One region of the Spartinivicinus marinus genome, then DNA from elsewhere that is predicted to be linked to it. Evidence: predicted binding sites of a transcription regulator. Region 1 holds the regulator's gene; each other region holds the start of a gene.
The links. Region 1 encodes sigma-54, which starts transcription at its own class of promoters, with help from an activator protein. Its sites were predicted from a motif close to TGGCACNNNNNTTGCTNT; they were not measured.
Positions count from the first base shown of each region.

Region 1 (5,744 bases):
GGGTAAAAGTTGCTATTATAACGGGCCGAGAAACGACAGTTGTGGCAAAACGTGCAAAAGATTTAGGCATTGAGTTGTTATTGCAAGGCCGAGAAGACAAGCGAGTCGCTTTAAATGAAATACGCCAACAGCTTCAGTTAGATTGGAATGAGATAGCTTATTTAGGTGACGATCTACCTGACTTACCAGCCATTCAGCAAGTAGGTTTGGGCCTATCTGTTCCCAATGGTTATTGGCTGGTGAAACAGCATGCTGATGGTGTCACTCAAACACTAGGGGGAGCAGGTGCAGTAAGAGAAGTTTGCGACTTCATTATGAGCGCACAAAATACCTTACAGCCAGCACTCACGCCTTATATGCAGGCAAGCGAATGAATCGAAGCAGTATTATTAGCTTAATTGCTATTCTAGTAATTGCCTACTGCGGTTATCTTGCGTTTGGCACATCCTCAACACCAGTGCCCAGTTCAAATGAACCTTTAGCAGATAACCTTGAGCAAGCACCAGACTACTACTTAATAAACCCTCGTGTTACTCAATTTACTTTAGAGGGTAATAAAGATTACTTACTCATTGCAGATAAGATCAGTCATTACCCTCATAATGACGTGTCTTTGTTAGCACAACCCAATATTGACTTATACAAGGCAAATAGTAGCGATCAATGGAAAACCACGGCTAGACATGGGCGGTTATTACCTGGTGGCGATATCCTTGAGCTATCTGACCAGGTCAGAGTCAAAGAGCTTAAGTCCAATGGTGAACTTGGCACTTTACTAAAAACCGACTTTTTAACCCTTTATGCCGAGGAAGAAGTCGCCGATACTCAGCACCCAGTTGTGATAACATCCCCCAATGGCTCTATCACCCAAGGGGTTGGCATGCGGGCATTTTTAGCAAAAGATAGAATTCAACTGTTTTCTAATGTCAGGGGACACTATGAAGTTAATCAGTAATTTGATTGTAGGGATTATTGCTATCTCAGCTGCAGGGCTTAGCCTGTTAAGCTGGGCACTTCCCAATGACAAAGACAAGCCCATCAATATTAAAGCCAAAAGTGCTGATATTGATGATAAGTCTGGTGTATACATTTACACCGGCAATGTCATTATTACCCAAGGTACAATTCAAATAAGAGGTGATAAAGTCACTCTTTATTCAGACAGTAATGGCATTAACAAAATTGTTGCAGTAGGTCGTCCTGCTCACTACCGGGAAAAGCCAGCAGAAAACAAAGAACTCATTAAAGCTTATGGCCGCACGATCAAATACTACGCTACCAATGAAAAAGTAGAAGTAATCACTAATGCCAAACTATTCCAAGAAGGAAATACCTTTACTGGCAGCCAAATAGACTACTTTGCCAAAACCCAGAAAGTGAATGCCAAAGGCGGTAAAACCAATGAAAGCCGCGTTGAAATGGTACTGCAACCCCGTAGCAAAAAGAAACAATAGTCGTATATGAGTATATTGAAAGCTGAGCACCTTGCCAAAAGTTATAAAGGCCGTGCTGTTGTAAAAGATGTATCCTTGCAAATTAAAAGTGGTCAGGTAGTTGGCCTACTAGGCCCTAATGGTGCGGGAAAAACCACATGCTTCTACATGATAGTTGGTTTAGTCCAATCAGATCATGGCAGCGTCTGGATTGATGAACAAGATATCACTCACTTCCCCATGCATGGACGAGCCCAAGCAGGTATTGGCTACTTACCACAAGAAGCCTCTGTTTTTCGTAAGTTAACTGTTACTGAAAACATACTGGCTATCTTAGAAACCCGTAAAGAGCTCAATCGGAAGCAACGCCAAGAAAAACTTAACTCACTACTTGAAGAGTTCAATATCACCCATATAAAAGACAGTAAGGGTATGAGTTTATCTGGTGGAGAGCGCCGCCGGGTAGAAATTGCCAGAGCCTTAGCAACTGAGCCTTCTTTCATCCTACTTGATGAGCCTTTTGCTGGGGTTGACCCAATTTCGGTGAAAGACATTAAAGATATTGTCTGGCACCTGAAAGACCGTGGTATTGGTGTACTGATTACTGATCACCATGTTCGAGAAACACTTGATATTTGCGAGAATGCATACATAGTTAGTGAGGGACACATTATCGCAGAGGGTGATGCCCAAACGGTAATGACCAACCAACAAGTCAAAGAAGTGTACCTCGGACACGACTTTAAAATATAAGACAACTGGCAAGGATACTCATATAATTTTGAGTAGTTCAGTTAAAAAGCCAGTACAAGAAACAACAATAGCAATACTGTAAACAACTGAAATAAACACACAATTGAAATCAATAAATCAATAATAGGTGCAATGGAAACATTCAGTCGCTTGTTCAGCAGCAACTCAGGTAACCGCTTTTGAATTCACTTCCATTGTTGTTGACTTTGCCAAATCAAAACAGGCACGATTGCACTATAAGGTAATTGTTTAGCAATGAAGCCATCCCTGGTTTTGAAAATTGGCCAGCAGCTGACGATGACACCGCAGCTGCAGCAAGCCATAAAATTACTCCAACTATCCACATTGGATTTACAGCAAGAAGTTCAACAGGCGCTTGAATCCAACCCAATGCTTGAGCTGACTGATGAGTCTGATAACAACTCATCAACAAACAGTGATGACAACGATCCTCAGCAGCTCAACAGTTCGGGCCTAAATGGTTCGGACTCCACCAAAAGCCAAGACGACAGCAGTACATCAGAAAGCAGTCATGATGGCTCAGAAGAAACCAGCTGGTCAGAAGAAATTCCCAATGATCTTCCCGTTGATAGCGCCTGGGATGATATCTACCAGACATCTTCAGCCCCTATCAGCTCAGCTCCAGCAGATGATGACGAGTATGACTTCAGCAACCGCAATGGCACCACTGAATCCTTACATAGTCATTTGGATTGGCAGCTTAATTTAACCCCCATGTCAGATAATGACCGTTTGGTAGCAATTGCTATCATTGATGCAATCAATAATGATGGTTATCTCAGTTGTAGCACTGAAGAGATTTGGGAAGGCTTAGATCCAGAATTAGAAATGTCCCTAGAGGAAGTGGAGATAGTCTTAAGGCGCCTCCAACACTTTGATCCCGTTGGTGTTGCTGCAAGAAGCTTGCAGGAATGCTTACAGATTCAGCTATCACACTTACCTGAAGATACTCCTTTTCTTGATAACGCCAGATTGATTGTAGCCAAATACTTAGGTTTGTTGGGTCATCATGACTACAATCAGCTTATGCGTCGTACTAAGCTTAAAGAAGAAGAACTAGCCGAAAGCATTAAATTGATTCAAGCTCTTAACCCAAAACCTGGAGCCGATATCCAGTCATCCGAAACAGAATATGTGATTCCTGATGTATTTGTCAGAAAGCATAATGACCGCTGGTTGGTAGAGCTCAACGCCGAAGCGACGCCGAAGCTGCGCATTAATAACAACTATGCATCACTGGTTAAGCGAGCTGATAGCAGTTCAGATAACACTTACCTGAAAAACCACTTGCAAGAAGCCCGTTGGTTTTTAAAAAGCTTACAAAGCCGCAATGAAACGCTAATGAAAGTTGCGACTCGCATTGTTGAGCATCAGCGAGGTTTTTTAGAGTATGGCGAAGAGGCAATGAAGCCACTAGTCCTTCACGATATCGCTGAAGCAGTCGGTATGCATGAATCTACTATCTCCCGGGTGACTACCCAAAAATTCATGCATACACCACGAGGTATCTTTGAGCTGAAATATTTTTTCTCGAGCCATGTTAGTACTTCATCAGGAGGGGAGTGCTCATCTACGGCTATCCGAGCTATTATTAAAAAATTAGTATCAGTGGAGAACCCTAAAAAACCATTAAGTGACAGCAAAATTGCAAGCTTACTGGAAGAGCAAGGCATCAAAGTGGCAAGACGAACAATTGCCAAGTATCGTGAGTCTCTATCCATCCCGCCTTCTAATGAACGAAAGCGGCTGGTATAAAGTAGATGCATGTGTAAAGGTATAAACAGATTAGCGCTTAACTATGCGTTATATTGACTAGCAACAAGCAATACCAAATCTGCTGGCATTACACTCAGTTCAGTAATGAAGCAGTTGACAATCAGCCTTACAATTCAGTAAAGCTGGTTAACAACCATTAAGTCCTATTAGGAGGTCGTTGCATGCAAGTTAACATCAGTGGTCATCATGTAGAAGTGACTGATGCGTTGCGCCAATATGTCATCAAAAAACTCGATCGCATTGAAAACCATTTTGATAGCATTACTAACGTGCAAATCACCCTAAGTGTTGAGAAACTCCGTCAAAAAGCAGAAGCCAACTTGCACGTAAGGGGTGCTGATATTGCCGCCACAGCAGAATCTGAAGATATGTATGCAGCAATTGACTTACTTAGTGATAAACTAGCCCGACAGCTAAGCAAGCACAAAGAGAAAACCCTGGATCGACTTCAGGGAGCCAGTATTCGTTAAAGTAGTTTATTTATTTAAAAAGCATGAAAATAGAACAATTCCTTCTCCCACAATGCACCCTTACCGGGGTGCAAGGGGGGAGTAAAAAACGTGTTTTACAGCTTATTGCCAACCTATTAGCCGAGTATTCCAGTAATATTGATGCTAACGAGCTATTTGATAACTTAATCAATCGGGAACGGTTAGGTAGCACAGGCTTTGGGAATGGGATTGCCATTCCCCATTGTCGCCTTGAAAGCTGCCACAAACCATTTGCCTGCCTGCTTAAACTGGAAGAAGGCATCGACTTTGATGCAATAGACGGGCACCCTGTGGACGTTATTTTTGCTCTGGTTGTTCCTGCCGAAGCCACTAACGAGCACCTCGCCATCTTACAAGAACTTGCCACTCGATTTGAAAACTCAAGCTACCGCAATAACTTGCGCCAAGCAGACACTAATCCAGACTTATTTGATATAGCAATCCAAAGCGTTCCTACTGCATAAATTTATCGTCGCCAGCCTTTAATAATTAAGTTCGTGTGCAAGAGAGCTTTCTTATGATATTCGCTTAAATAGCTTCTCTGGCGGCTATTATTTAATTAACTGCCGTATATCATTTAAACTCTGTTATAGTAAGAATTTACAAAACACTCTGCGTATATATGAAGTTAATAATAATCAGTGGCCGTTCAGGCTCAGGTAAAAGTACAGGCTTACATGTACTGGAAGACCAAGGCTATTATTGTATTGATAATATGCCTGCTGGCTTACTTCCTGCTTTTGTTGATGAAATGGAAAAAGAGCCACTTTATGATAAGGCTGCTATTAGTATTGACGCACGAAATTTTTCTCAGGATTTAAGACGCTTTCCATCCATCATGAATGCGCTGAGAGAGCAAAAAATCGAAGCTGAAATCATTTACCTTGATGCAGAACATGCCACTCTACTCAAACGCTTCAGCGAAACTCGACGTAAACACCCACTATCCAGCCAACAATGCTCACTAGATGAAGCGATAAAAAAAGAAAAAGAAGTGCTAGAGCCCATTGCTCGACTGGCCGATCTAACCATCGACACTAGCCAACTTTCTCTTCATGAGTTACGGGACACCATAAGTAAACGCGTTGCTCGCAAGCAACATAGCAGCATGGCACTGCTATTTCAGTCATTTGGTTTTAAAAAAGGAATCCCCATTGATGCTGACTATGTGTTTGATGTACGCTGTTTGCCAAACCCCTACTGGGTCACCCATTTACGGCAATATTCAGGGCTAGACGAGCCTGTAAAAGAGTTTTTAGGTTCTCAACAA
Region 1 covers NZ_JAPJZK010000001.1:1,230,200-1,235,943, forward strand. Annotated here, with positions in the region: gene OQE68_RS05790 (KdsC family phosphatase) at 1-374, shown strand, start outside; gene lptC (LPS export ABC transporter periplasmic protein LptC) at 371-955, shown strand; gene lptA (lipopolysaccharide transport periplasmic protein LptA) at 939-1,454, shown strand; gene lptB (LPS export ABC transporter ATP-binding protein) at 1,461-2,186, shown strand; gene OQE68_RS05810 (RNA polymerase factor sigma-54) at 2,442-3,962, shown strand; gene hpf (ribosome hibernation-promoting factor, HPF/YfiA family) at 4,145-4,453, shown strand; gene ptsN (PTS IIA-like nitrogen regulatory protein PtsN) at 4,477-4,938, shown strand; gene rapZ (RNase adapter RapZ) at 5,097-5,744, shown strand, end outside.

Region 2 (5,744 bases), 2.0 Mb from region 1:
TAATTCCAATGCCTTCAAGGGCAGAAAGCTCAGCCTTAGTAAGAGAGCTAAGACCACCAATATAGCGGGACTCAGGCAAAGCAATGGGTGCTTCTTTACCCAGCCGCTGAGCTGTGACTTCGGCTAACTTTTCCAATGTAGTCGTCAGCTTTGTAGGCAACGAGATAAGTACCTGACCTGCTTCGGTTTCCATTAGCTCATCAGATAAGCTCAACTTCCCTGTTGCAAAGTCAAAAACCCCACGCCATTGCGCACTGTCATTCCCTGTTGTTTTTTGGAATGCTGCGCTTATCGTAGCCTGTGGTAGTTGGCTCACCTGTTGTTCCAACTCACTCGCTATAAATTGATTACGCTTTACTGCATCAAATTGATCTTCTGGGTTTTCTTTATTTTTCTCTGCCCACAGCTTATCTGTATTATTAATGAAATGCTTCAATGTTGTTGCTATAACACCAAGATTGGATTGCTTGGATGACAGTTTATTACCTAATAGTTCATTACCTAATAGTTGAATGGGGCTTGAAACTGCAAGCGTCCTTAACCACTGTAAATCTGCTGTCGTTTTTACTTGCCCTTTAATATCATAAAAAGACAGCTGGTTTTCAAAAAATTTATTCGCTAAAGCTTGTTGCTGTTCAGGTGACAGCATCAGCTTATTCTTTGATTTGACTGTAGAACTTAAATAGCTTGTTGCATCCAATAGAGTTTTTGACTTGTCATCAGTTACAGAGCGGCCATAGAACCCTGTAGCCTGATCCAAATTGATTTTTTTACCAGTAAAGGAATCTTCTATAACAGCTGATTCATATTGACTTTCAAGCGCCTGAATCTTCAACTCTTGATCTAAGGCCTCAATCTCTTCATCTAGTTTAACCATCTCTTGATCAAGCTGATTCCGCAAGTTATCAAGTTCTTGTTCTTCTTGAATAACCTTATCTAGTAACTCAGCTTTCGCTGCCACCTTTTGCAAGTCACTCTGCACTTTTGCAATTATGTCTTGTTTTTGTTCATCACTAAGTGCTTCAGGTAATTGCTTGGTTTCAATCACTGCAGCTTTCAGTAGTGCACCTTTATCACCCCATTGCTGAAAAGCAACACTTGTAACTGACATAGCAAGAATTTCTTTTGCTAGATCTTTAATTCTTGCATTATCACTATCCGTCAGCGCTGTAAGAGCCGTGGTCATTTTTCGAAAAGCCCCATTACCACTCGCAAGAGCATCATGACTATCAAAACTTAACTGGCCGACTGCTTTACCAAATTCTTTTACTGTAAAAGTAATCTCTTTTTCCCGTTCTTTAGCATATTCGGCTTTTTGTTTTAGTATCTCAGGGCTATCGTTCTTAGCCTGTAAGACTGGTGAGCCAATACTAATACTTGAGTGAGGATGAGCCTGGCTAAAAAGTGTGGTCATCTTTTCAGATAGGACTGCTTTAGCCTGGCTAAAAAATGAGGCGAGTCCTCGTTTAGCCTGTTGAAGTGGCTGCATCAGACGCTCAAAAAAATTTTTACTTGCATCACCAGCCTGATCAAGCTTAACGGTTCTTCCAGATAAGCTTCCTTCGGGTGATTGCTGTACTTGCTGTACAGCTAGTCTCCCATCATCATGAGTTTCCGATACGGAACCCCTATTTACACTTAATATACTCATCAACATCTCCTAACTGTCCTAACAGTTAATTGTTAATACAAAAAGACAGTAGTTAAATGGTACACGCTGTGATTAAGCGACTACTTATCAACAAGGCGTAACTTTTTAGCTTGGAGTAACTTCAGATACATATTGACACAACTACCTATGGCACGATGACAGACTGATAGTTGTATAATCTATTTTTCACCAATTAGTTTTAATCGGGAATCGGGGATAACCAATGTCGGATAAATCATCAAATCATGCCAACCAACAATGGGGGGGACGCTTCTCAGAGCCAACAGATCAATTTGTGGCCAAATTTACTGCATCAATTGATTTTGACAAGCGACTTTATCGACAAGATATCAGCGGCTCCCTGGCCCATGCAGCCATGCTAAATAAGGTTGGCATTTTAACTGATCAAGAGTTGTCCGATATTCAACAAGGCTTGCAGGATATTCAAACAGCCATTGAAGCCGGTGAAATTGAGTGGTCTGTGGCCTTGGAAGATATTCATATGAATATTGAAGCACGCCTAACTGACCGCATTGGCATTACTGGCAAAAAGCTCCACACGGGCCGCTCTCGTAATGATCAAATCGCTACCGATATACGCCTGTATTTACGCGATGAAATTGATGTTATCTGCCAGGAAATCACCCGGCTACAACAAAATTTGGCTAATCTGGCTGAGCAAGAAACTGAGACCATTATGCCAGGCTTTACCCATTTACAAACCGCCCAACCCGTCACTTTTGGTCACCACCTAATGGCTTGGTTTGAAATGCTCAGCCGTGATTATGAACGCCTACAGGACTGCCGCAAGCGGGTGAATATATCACCACTTGGCGCTGCAGCCTTAGCGGGCACTACCTACCCGATTGATCGTGAGTTTACTGCGCAGCAATTAGGCTTTAGCAAACCCAGTGAAAATTCGTTAGATTCTGTTAGCGATCGGGATTTTGCCATTGAGTTTTGTTCAGCGGCCAGTTTAATCATGACTCATTTGTCGCGTATTTCTGAAGAATTAATTCTCTGGACTTCAGCCCAATTTAATTTTATTGAGTTGCCCGATAGGTTTTGTACTGGTTCTTCTATCATGCCACAAAAGAAAAACCCCGATGTACCTGAGCTGGTAAGAGGAAAAACAGGGCGTATCACCGGCCATTTAATTTCATTACTCACTTTAATGAAATCTCAACCATTAGCTTACAACAAAGATAACCAAGAAGATAAAGAGCCTTTATTTGATACCGTAGATAATCTGAAGGGCTGTCTGCGTGCTTATGCTGATATGGTACCAGCGATAAAAGCTAATAAAGAAAGTATGTATGAAGCAGCCAAACGTGGTTTTTCCACTGCCACTGATTTAGCCGATTATTTAGTAAAAAAACAGATGCCCTTCCGCGATGCCCATGAGGTTGTAGGTAAAGCAGTTGCCTATGGCATTGCCCAAAATAAAGACCTTTCTGAAATGAGTTTGGAAGAGCTACAGCAGTTTTCCAACACAATTGAGCAGGATGTATTCGATGTACTCACCCTGGAAGGCTCAGTGAATGTGAGAAACCATATTGGCGGCACAGCACCCGCTCAGGTGAAAGCAGCTATTGAAAGAGCTAGAGAATTATTAGCATCAAGATAAAAAAGACACTGCTAAAATAAAATAACCAATAAAAAAGGGTATACGATGTATACCCTTTTTTAATTCGGTTGTAATGAGTAATAAATTACGCTTTTTGCTTACGCTTTTTCATACCCATAGCAGAAAGACCTAAACCCAGGCCCAATAGTGCAATACTACCTGGAACAGGAACCGGATTGACTGGGTCAACATAGTGAAGGCCACCAGCACCAGCAAACTGCACATCAGATCCATTACCAATTTCAACGTTAATGAAACGACCGTTATAAGCACCAATTGTTTTACGGGAAGCTGAAATTTGAATGCTATTAATGCTTTCACCTACTGAAAGGTTAAAGTCAGAAAGGTCAAATAAACCAGCAAAAACACCTCGGCGTTGATTAGCTGTACTTATTCCAGGGCCAATCAGGTTATCAGCAAAAATATCTTTATAAACGCCATTAATGGTTACACCAATAGTACCACCCCAGATAATAGAAGGCCGATACATAAAAATAGCACCATCTTTACCAGCTCTATTTTTAATTGGATTTGCATAAGTTAAGGTGAGGTTTTTGTTCATGGCGTTGCCATGAGGCCAGAAGGTATATCTGCCAGTATGAGGATTAGCATCGCCAACCGGATGCAGACCTGGACCAAAGTTTTTCCCACCATAGCTTACTGACGCCACTAAATCATTCGAATCAATGCTATGTTGATTATCAATTTTAATTAAACCAGCCTGAGCCTGCATGCCAACAAATGTAAGTGCGCAAGTCATTAGCCCTATTTTCGTTATTTTCACTTCGTAATACTCCTGAGAAAATTATTGACCTACTTCACAAGATGCTTCCCTGCTCTTTTCAGACTTTACTGAGAAGGTTTAGCAACGTGAACAATGCTTTTAGCAAGCACTAGATAGGCAAAATTCAGGCCAACAAAAAATTCCTTTAAATCACGCTACTTAGCAAGATTTATGGCAATAAATGTAAATTAATCTGACTTAATTATTAAGATAAAATGAGACTTTATTAAACTTTAGAGTGTGAAGCAGAAGCAAGAGAGAAGTGAGTTTGTAGAAAATATAATTGAAGTTTGGCGAGAATTAAAGGGTGGTAAGCAAACCACCCGGCCAGGAAAGTCGTTAAAAAACAAATATAATTAGCAAGCCCCCCAAGGAGATACGATGACTTTATTATTAATTCCACCTTTCATCTGTGGACCATTATATGTGAACTCTTTACCACTTTTTAAGACAAACCGTATTTTATAGCTACCCGGCTTAATACCAGAAAACTGATAGTTTCCATTTAATGCTGTTACTGTAGAAGCTACCTGAGTACCTTTACATGTTAGCAGCTGAACCGCAGCACCATTAATGCCTTGCTCGTTATCTTCTTGAATACCATTGGCATTTTTGTCATTCCAAATATGGTCACTAATCGAAACATTATCAGCCGTTGCGACAGCAGAAAGAGAAAATACGCTTAATAAAATTGAAACTGAAAGTATTTTTTTCGACATTGTAAAAACCCTGGCTAAAAGAGAATTGATATTCAAGTTCTTAATCAATGCCGATAAGGTACCAGAATTGATCAATATTCAAACAACCTGGTTTTATTAGTATGACGCGTATAACAAAAGGAGTTGAGTAAATATGATGTGGTTCATAAAGCAGGTTTCAAACCCTGCTGAGATACTTACAGAAAGCCTACAGGGATAGGTGCAATTACCTACCCCTCCTTAAATCATTCGCGAGATGCATGACAGCGCTGATAATCTATTTTAAATTTAACCGTTGCTGCTCCTTCATCAATATTAAGTACGGTTTTTAACCCTTTAGCTATAAGGTTAATTTTTGCAACTAAATAAACCCGCTCATTACCACAGCTCGTATAAATTGGCTCTCCCCAAGAGTCGAAAACAACATCTTGCAAGCTGCCATAATCATAATAGTAATTTTGCCGCCCCCTAACAGCATAATAGGGGGAGGTTATACCATCATCAGACATACTTTGATGAATGATAACTCCAGCCTCTCCCTCCTCATTTAAGCTAACGGTGCCCTCTATCCCTAAACGGCTAAAGCTTACCTGATAGCCTTCAGGAATGATCAGTGGGATTTGAATAGAACAACTTGTTTCTACTTCATTACTATTCATTGAAACTGCTTGAAATTGGTTAAATATTAAGTCAATTGTGCCATCATCATTAGCATCAGCAGCTACCCCTTTACAAGTACATAAAGGGTTAGTCTCTGGGCACCAGGTACTGCTGGGTATAACAATGCGTTCAAACTCCGGGGTAATAGCAAAACCAACAACAGGGTATAAACTAATTGCGTAAACCAATATATTTTTTGAGAAGGGCATTTTCTATTTACTCTATTATTCTGCCAGACAGTCTTGCAACTCTACCTTAGGTAAAACCAAGGAACGAATAACCGTAGATTGATACTCTGTGGGGACACTCAGTCGATTTAGAAAC
Region 2 covers NZ_JAPJZK010000001.1:3,218,287-3,224,030, reverse strand. Annotated here, with positions in the region: gene OQE68_RS14530 (hypothetical protein) at 1-1,651, opposite strand, end outside; gene argH (argininosuccinate lyase) at 1,875-3,278, shown strand; gene OQE68_RS30860 (PEP-CTERM sorting domain-containing protein) at 3,364-4,062, opposite strand; gene OQE68_RS14515 (SdrD B-like domain-containing protein) at 4,419-4,781, opposite strand; gene OQE68_RS14510 (DUF4360 domain-containing protein) at 5,006-5,629, opposite strand; gene OQE68_RS14505 (hypothetical protein) at 5,645-5,744, opposite strand, start outside.
Region 2: a site for sigma-54 is predicted at 4,222-4,239, ahead of OQE68_RS30860 (PEP-CTERM sorting domain-containing protein). Genes of this name have one in related genera too.

Region 3 (5,744 bases), 950 kb from region 1:
ATATAAAGTTGAACACTATCACCAGGCCTTAGGTTGGGCGAGATAGTTGCTAAAACAGAGAAGTTTCCAGAACCTCTGATGGTTGCATCTTGGGCTGGCTTTTTAATGGTGAGTTCGCGGTAGCTGTACCCTTTGCTATTAATACCAGATGACTTGCCTGGTGGAGGTAACTTGGCAGGGGGCAAAGAAATAGTGTTGCCTTTTTTTAGCTCAACTTCCTCAGCTGGCTTGCCTTCAGGATTATCTGTAAAAACCACTTTGCCATCTTTATCAATGGTTTTATATATTTCAGCGTAACTCGCTGTCCAGGGTAGGATAACAATTAGAGCCCATAGCAATGATGTTGGCTTCAGCATAAAAAGAATTCCATAAAATAAAACTTATTCGCGAAGAGTATATTATTTTTAGTCGTTATTGATTCAGAATACCTTCTATTAGAAAAAGTTCTAATTTGCCTCTGACAGTATCAAAATTTTTACTTTTTAGAATTTACTGCTATTTCATATCGAACACTGAGCTGGCCAGTTACTCAATTTAGGGTGAAGGTGGAACTGGTGTTGGATTTGGCTTGGGTAGTAGTTTACTAGTTTGTTTAAGGTGCACTTTGACACTGGCACTGTTAAGCACTTTACCTTCTTCATTCAACACTTTCACTGATACGTCGTGGGTCCCTCTATCGATATTAGCAAGGCTAAAGCTTGCGCCTTTTTGCTTCTTACCATAAGGCTTTCCATTTAAATAAAGCTGTAAGCTATCACTTGCTTTTAGTTTGGGAGAAATGTCAGTGCTGACTTTAAGGTTGTCTGCATTTCGAATGGTTTCTCCTTCCAGTGGCTGTTTAATCGTAAAAAAGTTATAGCCTCGCTGGCCTTCTGCTTCGGAAACCTGGTTGTTAATTGGTATAACGGGAGGTGGTGAGATAATACTGCTAGGCTTTAACTTTACTGGCTCTGCGGGGTTATCCCCAGGCTCATCAGTAAAATTAATATTCCCCCTTTCATCCACCACTTTATAAATTTCGGCCTGGCTGGCAGTAATGGCAAGCAAGGCAATCAACATGCAAAGCAAAGAAGTTGTTTTTAATAACATAACAGTAAGAGTCCATTCTGTTGGAGAGAAGTATCTGTAAGTCCATTACTGTTATTTTTAGACGCTATTTACCTAAAGTGCTTTGTATTTGGAAAAACACTATTGGTTAAGGAGGGTTATCCTCCTGCAGGGACAGTCGGAGCGTTTGGGGCTCTTGGGGCGGTAGGAGCTTGTGGAGCCATTGGTGCTTGTGGAGCCAGTGATGGAGAACCAGAAGGAGTGGCTGTGTTTTTAATGCCTGATGGGTTGTGTGAATAAACCGTTACACTAGCAGTATTTAATATTTTTCCTTTTGAGTTAAGTGCCTGCACATCAATAGTATGTGGGCCACGTCCTAGGTTTTTGACCTTAAAGCTTAACCCTTTTTGTTTATTGCCATGGGCTTTGCCATCGACAACTAGCTGCAATCTATCTGCTGGTCTTAATCTAGGGCTGATAGTTGCGAGTACAGTTACATCACCATTTAAAGCAATGGTGGCACCACTTACTGGCTTTTTAATCGTGAGAGAGCGATAGCTGAAACTGTCTGCACTGCTAGGTGCCTGAGGGTCGGGTGGCACAATGGTTGGAGGAGAAATAATGGTGCTGGGCTTGAGTTTTACCTGCTCGGCAGGCTTGTCTCCAGGAGCATCGGTAAAATTAACATTACCTTCGTCATCCACGGTTTTATAAATATCTGCGTAACTGGCTGCCCAAGGTAGTGTGGCAGTTAATGCACATAATAGTAATGACGCTGGTTTAAACATAAGAGGGAGTTCCTGTCTGACTTAGAAAGGAATAAGTGCTAAATGCTACTTAATTAGGGTGCAACACTAATTAAAACTCTAAACCCTTAACCATAGACATGCAAAGTTAATAAAGTGGACATCATTTCAGTTTTTGAACTGCAATGAAATTTTCGTTAAGTAAGGAACACCTGAGAAAGCTTTGGTTGGCTTTTGGGAAATGGGTAGCGCTGGTGTAGCAAAGCCCTCAAGCTGAGGGCTTTATGATGATGTGCTGATAGCGTTTAGTGCTACGGCTAGCTACACGCTGTAGTACAAATCAAACTCAACAGGGTGAGTGGTTTGATTGACTCGCTCGCATTCTTCACGCTTAAGCTCAATGTAGCCATCAATCATATCATCACTGAATACGCCACCTTCTTTTAGAAAGTCGCGGCCTTGATCTAAAGCATCCAATGCTTCTTCTAGGCTGGTCGCCACAGTTGGGATCTCAGCAGCTTCTTCAGGTGGCAGATCGTATAAGTCTTTATCTGCAGCATCACCAGGGTGAATTTTGTTTTTAATTCCATCCAGGCCAGCCATTAACATGGCAGCAAAAGACAGATAAGGGTTGGCGGTTGGGTCTGGGAAGCGTACTTCAATCCGGCGAGCCTTAGGACTATTTACATAAGGAATCCGAATAGAAGCTGAGCGGTTACGCGCAGAGTAAGCCAGCATTACGGGGGCTTCAAAGCCTGGTATAAGCCGCTTAAAGGAGTTTGTGGAAGCATTGGTAAAGGCGTTTAATGCTCTAGCATGCTTAATAATACCGCCTATGTAGTACAGTGCAGTTTCAGAAAGCCCCGCATAGCCGTCACCAGAGAAAATATTTTCACCATTCTTAGAAATAGACTGGTGTACATGCATTCCATTACCGTTATCACCTACTAACGGCTTAGGCATGAAAGTAGCCGTTTTACCGTAGTGGTGAGCAACATTGTGCACGCAATATTTCAAAATTTGGGTTTCATCGGCTTTTTTCACCAGGGTATTAAAGCGAGTTCCAATCTCACATTGTCCAGCGGTTCCTACTTCATGGTGATGAACTTCAACAGGCAGGTTCATGGCTTCCATTGAGGCACACATAGCTGCACGCAGGTCATGGAGAGAGTCCACAGGAGGTACAGGGAAGTAGCCCCCTTTTACTCTTGGGCGGTGGCCAATATTGCCCCCTTCAAAGGCTTCAGAAGAGGCCCAATGAGCTTCTTCTGAGTTAACTTCGTAAGAGCAACCTGAAATGTCTGCTTTCCACTTCACATCATCAAATACAAAAAATTCTGGCTCTGGGCCAAAGAAAGCTGTATCGCCAATACCAGTTGATTTCAAGTAATCTTCAGCACGCTTAGCAACAGAGCGAGGGTCTCTCTCATAGCCTTGCATGGTAGCAGGCTCAATAATGTCGCAGCGTAAAATTAAGGTGTTTTCATCAGTAAAAGGGTCGATAACTGAAGTGGAGTCATCGGGCATCAGCATCATGTCAGACTCATTAATGCCTTTCCAGCCAGCAATTGATGAGCCATCAAACATTTTGCCGACCTCAAAAAATTCTGCATCAATTTCACTGGTTGGGATAGAAACGTGCTGCTCTTTTCCCTTGGTGTCGGTAAAGCGCAGATCTACCCACTTTACATCGTTTTCTTCAATTAACTTCAGAGTATTCGCTGACATGCTGTTTTCTCCAGAGGTCTATAAGCCGATTTCGGTCTAACTGGTTGTATTTGGATGACTTCAAGCTATAGGGTTTTGTTTTAATTATTAAGAACTTATTGCTTTAAAGGCTTACTGATGTTGATCAATTAAGCTTGAGAAACAACATTCGTTCGGCAGTCACTGCTTGAATCATCCTTTTGATTAATAAACTGTTGGCCACTCCGGTTGAGATGAATGCACCAAAAAACTTCTCAACGACTATTTCACCGCAGCTTCATCGCGACCAGTAGCAATAGTCATGCCATCACGCTAATTTTCGGCTAAACCAGAAAAATCAGGGTGAGTGCAATTTGGAAGCTCAAAAAAATAAAACAGCAATGCACTTAAGTGGTGCGCTAAAATAAAAACGCACTACTCAAGCGCTTTTTGATAGCAACTTATACTAACGACTGGTGGGACTACTTAAAGACTGCTTTGGTTTAGTGATCATGATAGCTGGTTTTTGTATAATAGTTTGCTACATGTTAGTTGCAATCAGATGAAATCCCCTCCATGAAATTCATTGTTAAATTATTTCCTGAAATCACCATTAAAAGTAAGCCGGTTCGTCAACGGTTTGTTAAACAGTTACGACGTAACATTCGTTGGACGTTGAAGCCAATAGACCCTGAAATTGAGGTGGTAGGGAGCTGGGATAAAATCGAGGTTGTCACGCAACAGGATGATAAAGCTGTTACCCAGCAAATAGCAGAAAAACTCACCCATACTCCTGGTATTTGCCTAGTGCTGGAAGTGGTGGATTATCCTCTGGTTGATCTCGACGATATGCTCGATAAAGTGGCTGCCATTGTTGGAGATTCGTTGGTTGGTCATTCTTTCTGCGTGCGTTGTAAGCGCTCTGGCCATCATGAGTTTACCTCTACAGAGGCAGAACGATATATTGGCGGCGGATTGCACCAAAGAATTGCAGAGACTTCCATTAAACTAAAAGACCCTAATATTACCGTTAAGCTGGAAATAAAAAATAAGCGCTTTTATGTGGTGAAGAGTGCATTACCTGGGCTGGGTGGCTTTCCTTTGGGAACACAAGACGGCGTTTTATCGCTTATTTCGGGTGGGTTTGATTCAACGGTTTCTAGCTTTTTAACCATGAAACGGGGGCTGCTCACCCATTTCTGTTTTTTCAATTTAGGTGGCCATGCCCATGAAATTGGGGTTAAAGAAGTTGCCTATTACCTGTGGAATAAGTTTGGCTCATCTCATCGGGTAAAGTTTGTCACGGTGCCTTTTGAGCCTGTTGTAGCAGAAATTTTGCAAAATATTGATAAATCCTACATGGGGGTGGTGCTGAAAAGAATGATGTTGCGAGCTGCCAGCCAAGTAGCTGAGGGCCTAGAGGTAGAGGCGCTGGTAACCGGTGAGGCGATTGCACAGGTTTCTAGCCAAACCCTAGCAAATTTATCAGTCATTGATGAGGTAACTGATAACCTGGTTATTCGCCCCTTAATTACCATGGATAAGCAGGATATTATCAACACGGCTAGAGCCATTGGCACTGAAGATTTCGCTAAAAATATTCCTGAATATTGCGGCGTAATATCGGTTAATCCAACTACGCGGGCAAGACGGCATAAAGTCGAAGATGTTGAGTCAAACTTTGACTTTACTGTATTGGATAAAGCTGTTGCAGATCGTCGAGAAGTGTTAATCAACGATATTATTCAGGATGACTTAAAAGCGGCTGAGGTTGAGGTGCTGAGTATTCCACTTCCTAATAGTGTGATTCTTGATATCCGCCATCCCACTGAAGAAGAACTAAGTCCGCTAAAAATGGATAAGAATGAAGTAAAAACCATTCCTTTCTATCAACTAAATACTGTATTTAAGCAGCTCGATGCTAATCAACAATATATGCTTTATTGTGATAAAGGCGTGATGAGCCGCTTACATGCCATGCATTTAAAGGACGAGGGTTACGAAAACATCAAAGTTTATCGTCCCTAGTGAACTTTCTTAGTGGATCGGTGGTAAACTACCGCACCAAAATTTTCTGGATTTTCTAGCTGAAGACGTTGAATTGGTAAGACAACTTACTAATTCTGGCATTTACTATAGGAATGCCCCTACTAACATGCTTGTTTCTAGGGTGCTGCTCTTAGGCCACTTCAGATTGTAGTTGTTTTACTGTAGAGGCACCCTCTGTGATTGAGAAGTTAAGAAATATTGCCATTATTGCTCACG
Region 3 covers NZ_JAPJZK010000001.1:2,177,011-2,182,754, reverse strand. Annotated here, with positions in the region: gene OQE68_RS09810 (DUF4124 domain-containing protein) at 1-356, opposite strand, end outside; gene OQE68_RS09805 (DUF4124 domain-containing protein) at 535-1,089, opposite strand; gene OQE68_RS09800 (DUF4124 domain-containing protein) at 1,206-1,835, opposite strand; gene glnA (glutamate--ammonia ligase) at 2,115-3,521, opposite strand; gene thiI (tRNA uracil 4-sulfurtransferase ThiI) at 4,056-5,507, shown strand; gene typA (translational GTPase TypA) at 5,705-5,744, shown strand, end outside.
Region 3: a site for sigma-54 is predicted at 3,790-3,807, ahead of glnA (glutamate--ammonia ligase). Genes of this name have one in related genera too.

Region 4 (5,744 bases), 180 kb from region 1:
TAGGATTGGCGAGGGCCATGTATTCTGGCACTTTGGATGCCTGGTTTTATGATGCATTTACTAAAGCAGAAGGTGAAATGGATTTTCATCAATCTACCTCTTATGTTGTGTTTGCTGTGACTGCTGGTTTGGCAATTGGCTCATTGTCTGGCGGTATTTTGCCTGAATGGGAATTATTACAAAGTGCATTTAATTTTCAGAGTGAATATGACGTCATTTTGCTAACCAATATTATTTTCAATGGTCTGTTACTTGTATTTACGTTTATTTTTATTGAAGAAACAGTGAAAGAAGTTCAAACAGTTAAAGAAACAGTTGCAAACCGTTCATTAGGCGCGCTTAAATTTTGCTTAAGTCATGATGTAATAAAGTGGCTCTCATTTGCCACTATTTTTTATGGTATTACCTTATCTACGATAGAAACATTTTGGCAGCCTCAGTTAAAAAGTGTTTTAACTGAAGGTCAAGATAGTGTTTGGGTTTTTGGTGTTGTATCCAGTGGATACTTTATTGTTGCTGGAGTGTCTGCATTAGTAGCGCCACTATTGCTCAAGCTTTTAAAACAGTCTCATCGGTTTTTATTATTTGGTAGCCGATTCTTTGCAGCATTAGTGTTGCTGTTGTTAGCTTTTGCAAGTAGCTTAACCAGCTTTGCTGGATTTTATTTATTGTTCTTTTTCTTATTTACCTTGGGGGTTAGTTCGGCAAGGGTAATTATTAGTACCAATACTGATAACAATCATCGATCAGCGGCACTTTCTGTATACTCATTATTATTAACAGGCGGTAGTGTTCTATCTTCATCAATTTTTGGTTTTATTGCAGAACAATATAGTATTACCCTGGTTTGGGTTGTTTGTGCAATACTTTTAGTTATAAGTTCATTTTTGTTATTAAGGATTAAATCTTCTTCAGAGTGAAGGAAAATAAGACCCGCCAGAGGTATAAAGCAGGCGGGTTGTTTGTAGTTTTAAGCTTCTTCTACCAGAGACTGGCTAGCACCATTAGCAGTGGCTATATCTTTTAAATCGAAAGGATTAACTCCTTCCAAACACGCAACATTAACACCATATAGTGCCGGGTTACTGCGACGCTGGTGATGAGTGTAAATACCACAGGTTTTACAGAAATAATGTTTGGCTGTATTTGTATTCCACTGATAAAGGCTGAGGTTATCTGCGCCTTTGGTAACAGTTAATTTATCAAGAGGCACGCTGGCTATAATGGCGCCTTTACGGCTGCATAGTGAGCAGTTGCATCGTCTAAGTTCTTCAAGCCCATTGTCTAGTTCAACCTGAAATGCTACTTTACCGCAGTGACAGGTGCCTGTTTTTATTTCCATTTTTACTCCACTTATTTTTTTATTCCATTATTAAAACATACAACATATGGTAACAAGGTGACAATTATACTTTCACGAATGATTTCTAAATGCTGATTAAGTGTTAGTCATAGTAGTTGACGTTTCTTTCATTCGCAGATACTTTTATAGAAAAATCAGTACAACTAAGCAGTAGTTAAAATTAAGGGGGAAATACAATGGCAAGCAAACCCAAGTTACTCGCCTTTGCTGGTAGTTTGCGGAAAGAGTCAGTTAATAAAAAGCTGGTTCAAGTGGCGGCAAAAGGAGCTGAGCAGGCCGGTGCCGAGGTTACTTTTATTGATTTAGTGGATTATCCACTACCCATTTTAAATCAAGACGATGAGCAAGCGAATGGTGCCCCAGAAAATGCTAAAAAACTTCACCAACTGTTTGCTGAGAGTGATGGCTTTTTGTTAGCCAGTCCAGAATATAATGGTGGGTTGTCAGCAGCGCTAAAAAACCTGATTGATTGGTTGTCTCGACCATCTTCTGGTGAGCCAGCACTGGCTTCTTTTCAAGGGAAAGTGGTGAGTTTAATGAGTGCATCACCTGGTGGGCTGGGCGGTATTAGAGCATTACCGAATGTACGCTTTATTTTGGATGGACTGGGCTGTATTACTTTACCGAAACAATTAGCGTTAAGCAAGGCGTATGAGGCATTTGATGACCAAGGTGGCTTGGTTAATAATGTGCATCAGGAAACAGCGCTGAAACTGGGGCGTAATGTAGTTGAGATGGTTAAAAAATTAAAAGATTAATAGGCTGCTTGTTTTGAATAATGCTTTAATTCGTGACTGGATAAAGCATTATTAGAGTTACCCTTGAGCTTGTTTAACTTAATAACTGAATTTCTCGCTGAATATTCTTTCTAGCTTGTTGTTCTAATTGAGTGAAAAACGGCTCACTAAAATACAACTGTTCTCGTTTTAAAAAAGCCGTTAATATTTTTTTGCGACCAGTTTGGTATTTGTTTTTGGGGACAAACCAATACTCCTTTCTTATTTGTTGGCAATAGTGTAGATAGTTTTTCCATTGGCTGCCCAATATTGCTAAGTCAAAATCTAATAATAATTCAGCGTCTGTTTTATTCGTGGAAAACTGGTCTGCTATTGGTAGGTGTTTTTCTGTCGCTAAAATTATTTGCTCTACATCATGGCTAAGTGAGCCTAAATGAAGTTTGTGCAGTTCTTTTATGGCTTTTGTGGCACTGCGTTTTTCGTTGTTTTTCCGCCAAGGTAAATAGTAATAATCATGAAAACAGATAGAAAAAAATACTGTTGGTGGCGAGCTAATAGATGACTCATACTGTTGAAAGAGTAACAGCATCTGCTCAATATGATTAAGCGTATGATAATACCGCCAAGGTTGGCGATATTGCCTGGCTAGCTTTTTGAGTATTTGTTTTACAACTAAGGTGTGTTTGGCATGAGAGGGTTGAATGTAGCTGAGCCAATAGTTGTCAAGTAAATTGTTATTCATCTGTATCTTTATGGATAATCGTATATCTATATAGATATATTTGTAAGAGAAGGTGTATAGGGTAAATACCATAAATTAAATGAAATCAATGGCTTAGATCTTTGTATGATTGTTGGCATGGTCAGTGCTATACATAATTTTAAAGTGTTGTAAGTCAGTTTAAATAAGTAGCAACCGGCAATTAGCTGACAAGAAATTATCTCGGTTATTGGAAGTTTATTATGTCATACGAAGTTATTCATCAAAAAGGTCAGTCTCCCATCAAGGCATGGACCTGTGGCTTACCTTTTGAAGACGCGGCTAAACAACAGTTACATAATATTGCCAGCCTGCCCTTTATTCATAAATGGGTGGCGGTAATGCCTGATGTTCATTTAGGTAAAGGCGCGACCATTGGTAGTGTAGTACCTACGTTTGGAGCTGTTATTCCCGCAGCGGTTGGTGTTGACATTGGCTGTGGAATGATGGCTGTTAAAACCAGTTTGGTTGCAGCTGACTTGCCTGATAATTTATACGGCATTCGACATGCAATTGAAGTAGCTGTACCCCATGGACGATCAGCGCGAGCCAGAAAAGGCAGAGATAAAGGTGCCTGGGGAGAAATACCAAGTGATGTTATCCATGCCTGGCAGCCATTAAAAAAACCGTTTGAACTATTGGCTGAGCAACATCACGTATTGCAACAAACTAATAACATTAATCATTTAGGCACGTTGGGTACAGGTAACCACTTTATTGAGGTGTGTTTAGATGAGGCTGATAGCGTATGGTTTATGTTGCATAGTGGCTCTAGAGGCGTTGGTAATCGAATTGGTACCTATTTTATTGAAAAAGCCAAGCAAGAAATGGAGCGTTGGCATATTCATTTGCCTGATAGGGATTTGGCCTATTTATCAGAAGGCAGTGAGTCATTTGAGCAATATATAGCAGCTGTTGAATGGGCACAGCAATATGCGTTTACTAACCGTCAAGTGATGATGAAGAGAGTGATTCACGCAGTTCAACAAGCGCTACAGCGACCGTTTTCAGCAGAGATGATGGCTGTTAATTGTCACCATAACTATGTCTCTAGAGAGCATCACTATGGTAAGGATGTACTAGTGACTCGAAAAGGTGCTGTTTCTGCTAAAGATGGGCAGTTTGGTATTATTCCTGGCAGTATGGGGGCAAAATCCTTCATCGTAAGAGGGTTGGGTAACCCAGAAAGTTTTCATAGCTGTAGTCATGGCGCAGGGCGTGTTATGTCGCGAACTAAGGCCAAAAAACTAGTGACAATGGAAGAGCATGAAGCAGCAACCAAAGGTGTTGAGTGTCGTAAAGATAAGGACGTGATTGATGAAACCCCAGCTGCTTATAAACCCATTGAGAAGGTAATGAAGGCTCAGCAAGATTTAGTGGAAATCGTCCATACCTTAAAGCAAGTAGTGTGTGTTAAAGGCTAGTATTAAAAGAATAGTTCATTGGGAAAAATAGCCTTTTTAGCGATATCTGCTTATAAAATATCTTTTTTTAGGAAAAAGATATCTTGCTTACAATACCTGTAAATATATTGATACATCTAGGTGTTAGGTGGGCGTTAGGCGATAATAGTTGTTGCATTGGCTGTCACTTTTTCTTGTGAAATAATCAGGACTGCTTATGCATCAATTGTTTTATAGATGCCTCTATTGTTAGAGGTGCCCTTTATAAGGAAATAGCCCATGTTGCGCAAAATAATCTTTTCAGTTGGATTCGTATTTATCGCTATTCAAATGTCAGTGGGGCAAGCTATCGCGGGGCATAATTGTACGCTATCCAGCCAAGCATCTGCTCGGTTGATTGTTATGTTTAAAACGCTGCAAGATCGCCAAAGCCCGCAAACATTAGATTATGTCGCAGGTATGGTTGGGCAACAGCAGTTGCAAATTATTCGTCCATTTCAAGAGAAAGGGTTAATTATTTGTGTGGCGGCCTCAAATGAGGCTGAGCTTGAAGACACCATTAGCAGTCTACAACAGCTACATTATATTAAATATGTAGAGGTAGACCAGCTAATGAAGCCTGTTAAACCCAGTACCTTAGGCATAAAATAACAGGTTTAAACTGTGGGGACGGTAAAATAAAAAATAGCGCCGCCTTCAGGGTTATTTTCAAATCGCAACTTACCGCCGTGGGTCGATATAATCGACTCACAAACGGAAAGGCCAATCCCCATACCATAGCTTTTTGTGGTAAAGAAGGGGTGAAATAGTTTATCAGCAGCGTCTTCTGTTAGCCCGTGGCCACGGTCAATAACAGATACTTTGACAAACTGATGGTTTTTATCAAGCTCTGTTTTAACCCAAACTCCAATATCACGGGTTTCCCGGTCTCCCATTGCTTCCATACCATTACGAATCAAATTAAGGGCAACCTGTTGTATTTGCACTGGGTCAGCCTCAATGAGTGGTAATTCATCAGCAAGATCCAGGTGAATTTCCATATTGTTATTGCGGGCATCTACTTCTGCTAATTTAACTACATCACTGATTAATTTATTGCAGTCGACTTTCTCAAGGCAGTGAGCAGGTTTTTTCACAAAGCTGCGGATGCGCGCGATAATATCGCCTGCCCGCCTGGCTTGGGTACCGATTTTTTCCAGGGCTTCAGAAAGTGACTCCTTATTTAAAGGGTCACGCTGAATCATCCGGTTACATACCTGGGCATAGTTACAAATGGCAGTTAATGGTTGGTTTACTTCATGGGCAAATCCAGCGGCCATTTCTCCCATAGTGCTTAACCGGGAAACATGAGTCAGACGTTCTTTTTGCTCTTGTAATTCATCCAGTGCCTTTTGCAGCGCCTCTTCATTTTGCTTGCGCTCAGTAATGTCTTTAAAGACCACAACAGCACCAGAAGGGTGGTGATCAGTATTGATTGGTGT
Region 4 covers NZ_JAPJZK010000001.1:1,406,095-1,411,838, reverse strand. Annotated here, with positions in the region: gene OQE68_RS06560 (MFS transporter) at 1-920, shown strand, start outside; gene OQE68_RS06555 (GFA family protein) at 971-1,342, opposite strand; gene OQE68_RS06550 (NADPH-dependent FMN reductase) at 1,540-2,121, shown strand; gene OQE68_RS06545 (HD domain-containing protein) at 2,195-2,842, opposite strand; gene OQE68_RS06540 (RtcB family protein) at 3,064-4,284, shown strand; gene OQE68_RS06535 (hypothetical protein) at 4,543-4,914, shown strand; gene OQE68_RS06530 (ATP-binding response regulator) at 4,920-5,744, opposite strand, start outside.
Region 4: a site for sigma-54 is predicted at 2,956-2,973, ahead of OQE68_RS06540 (RtcB family protein). Genes of this name have one in related genera too.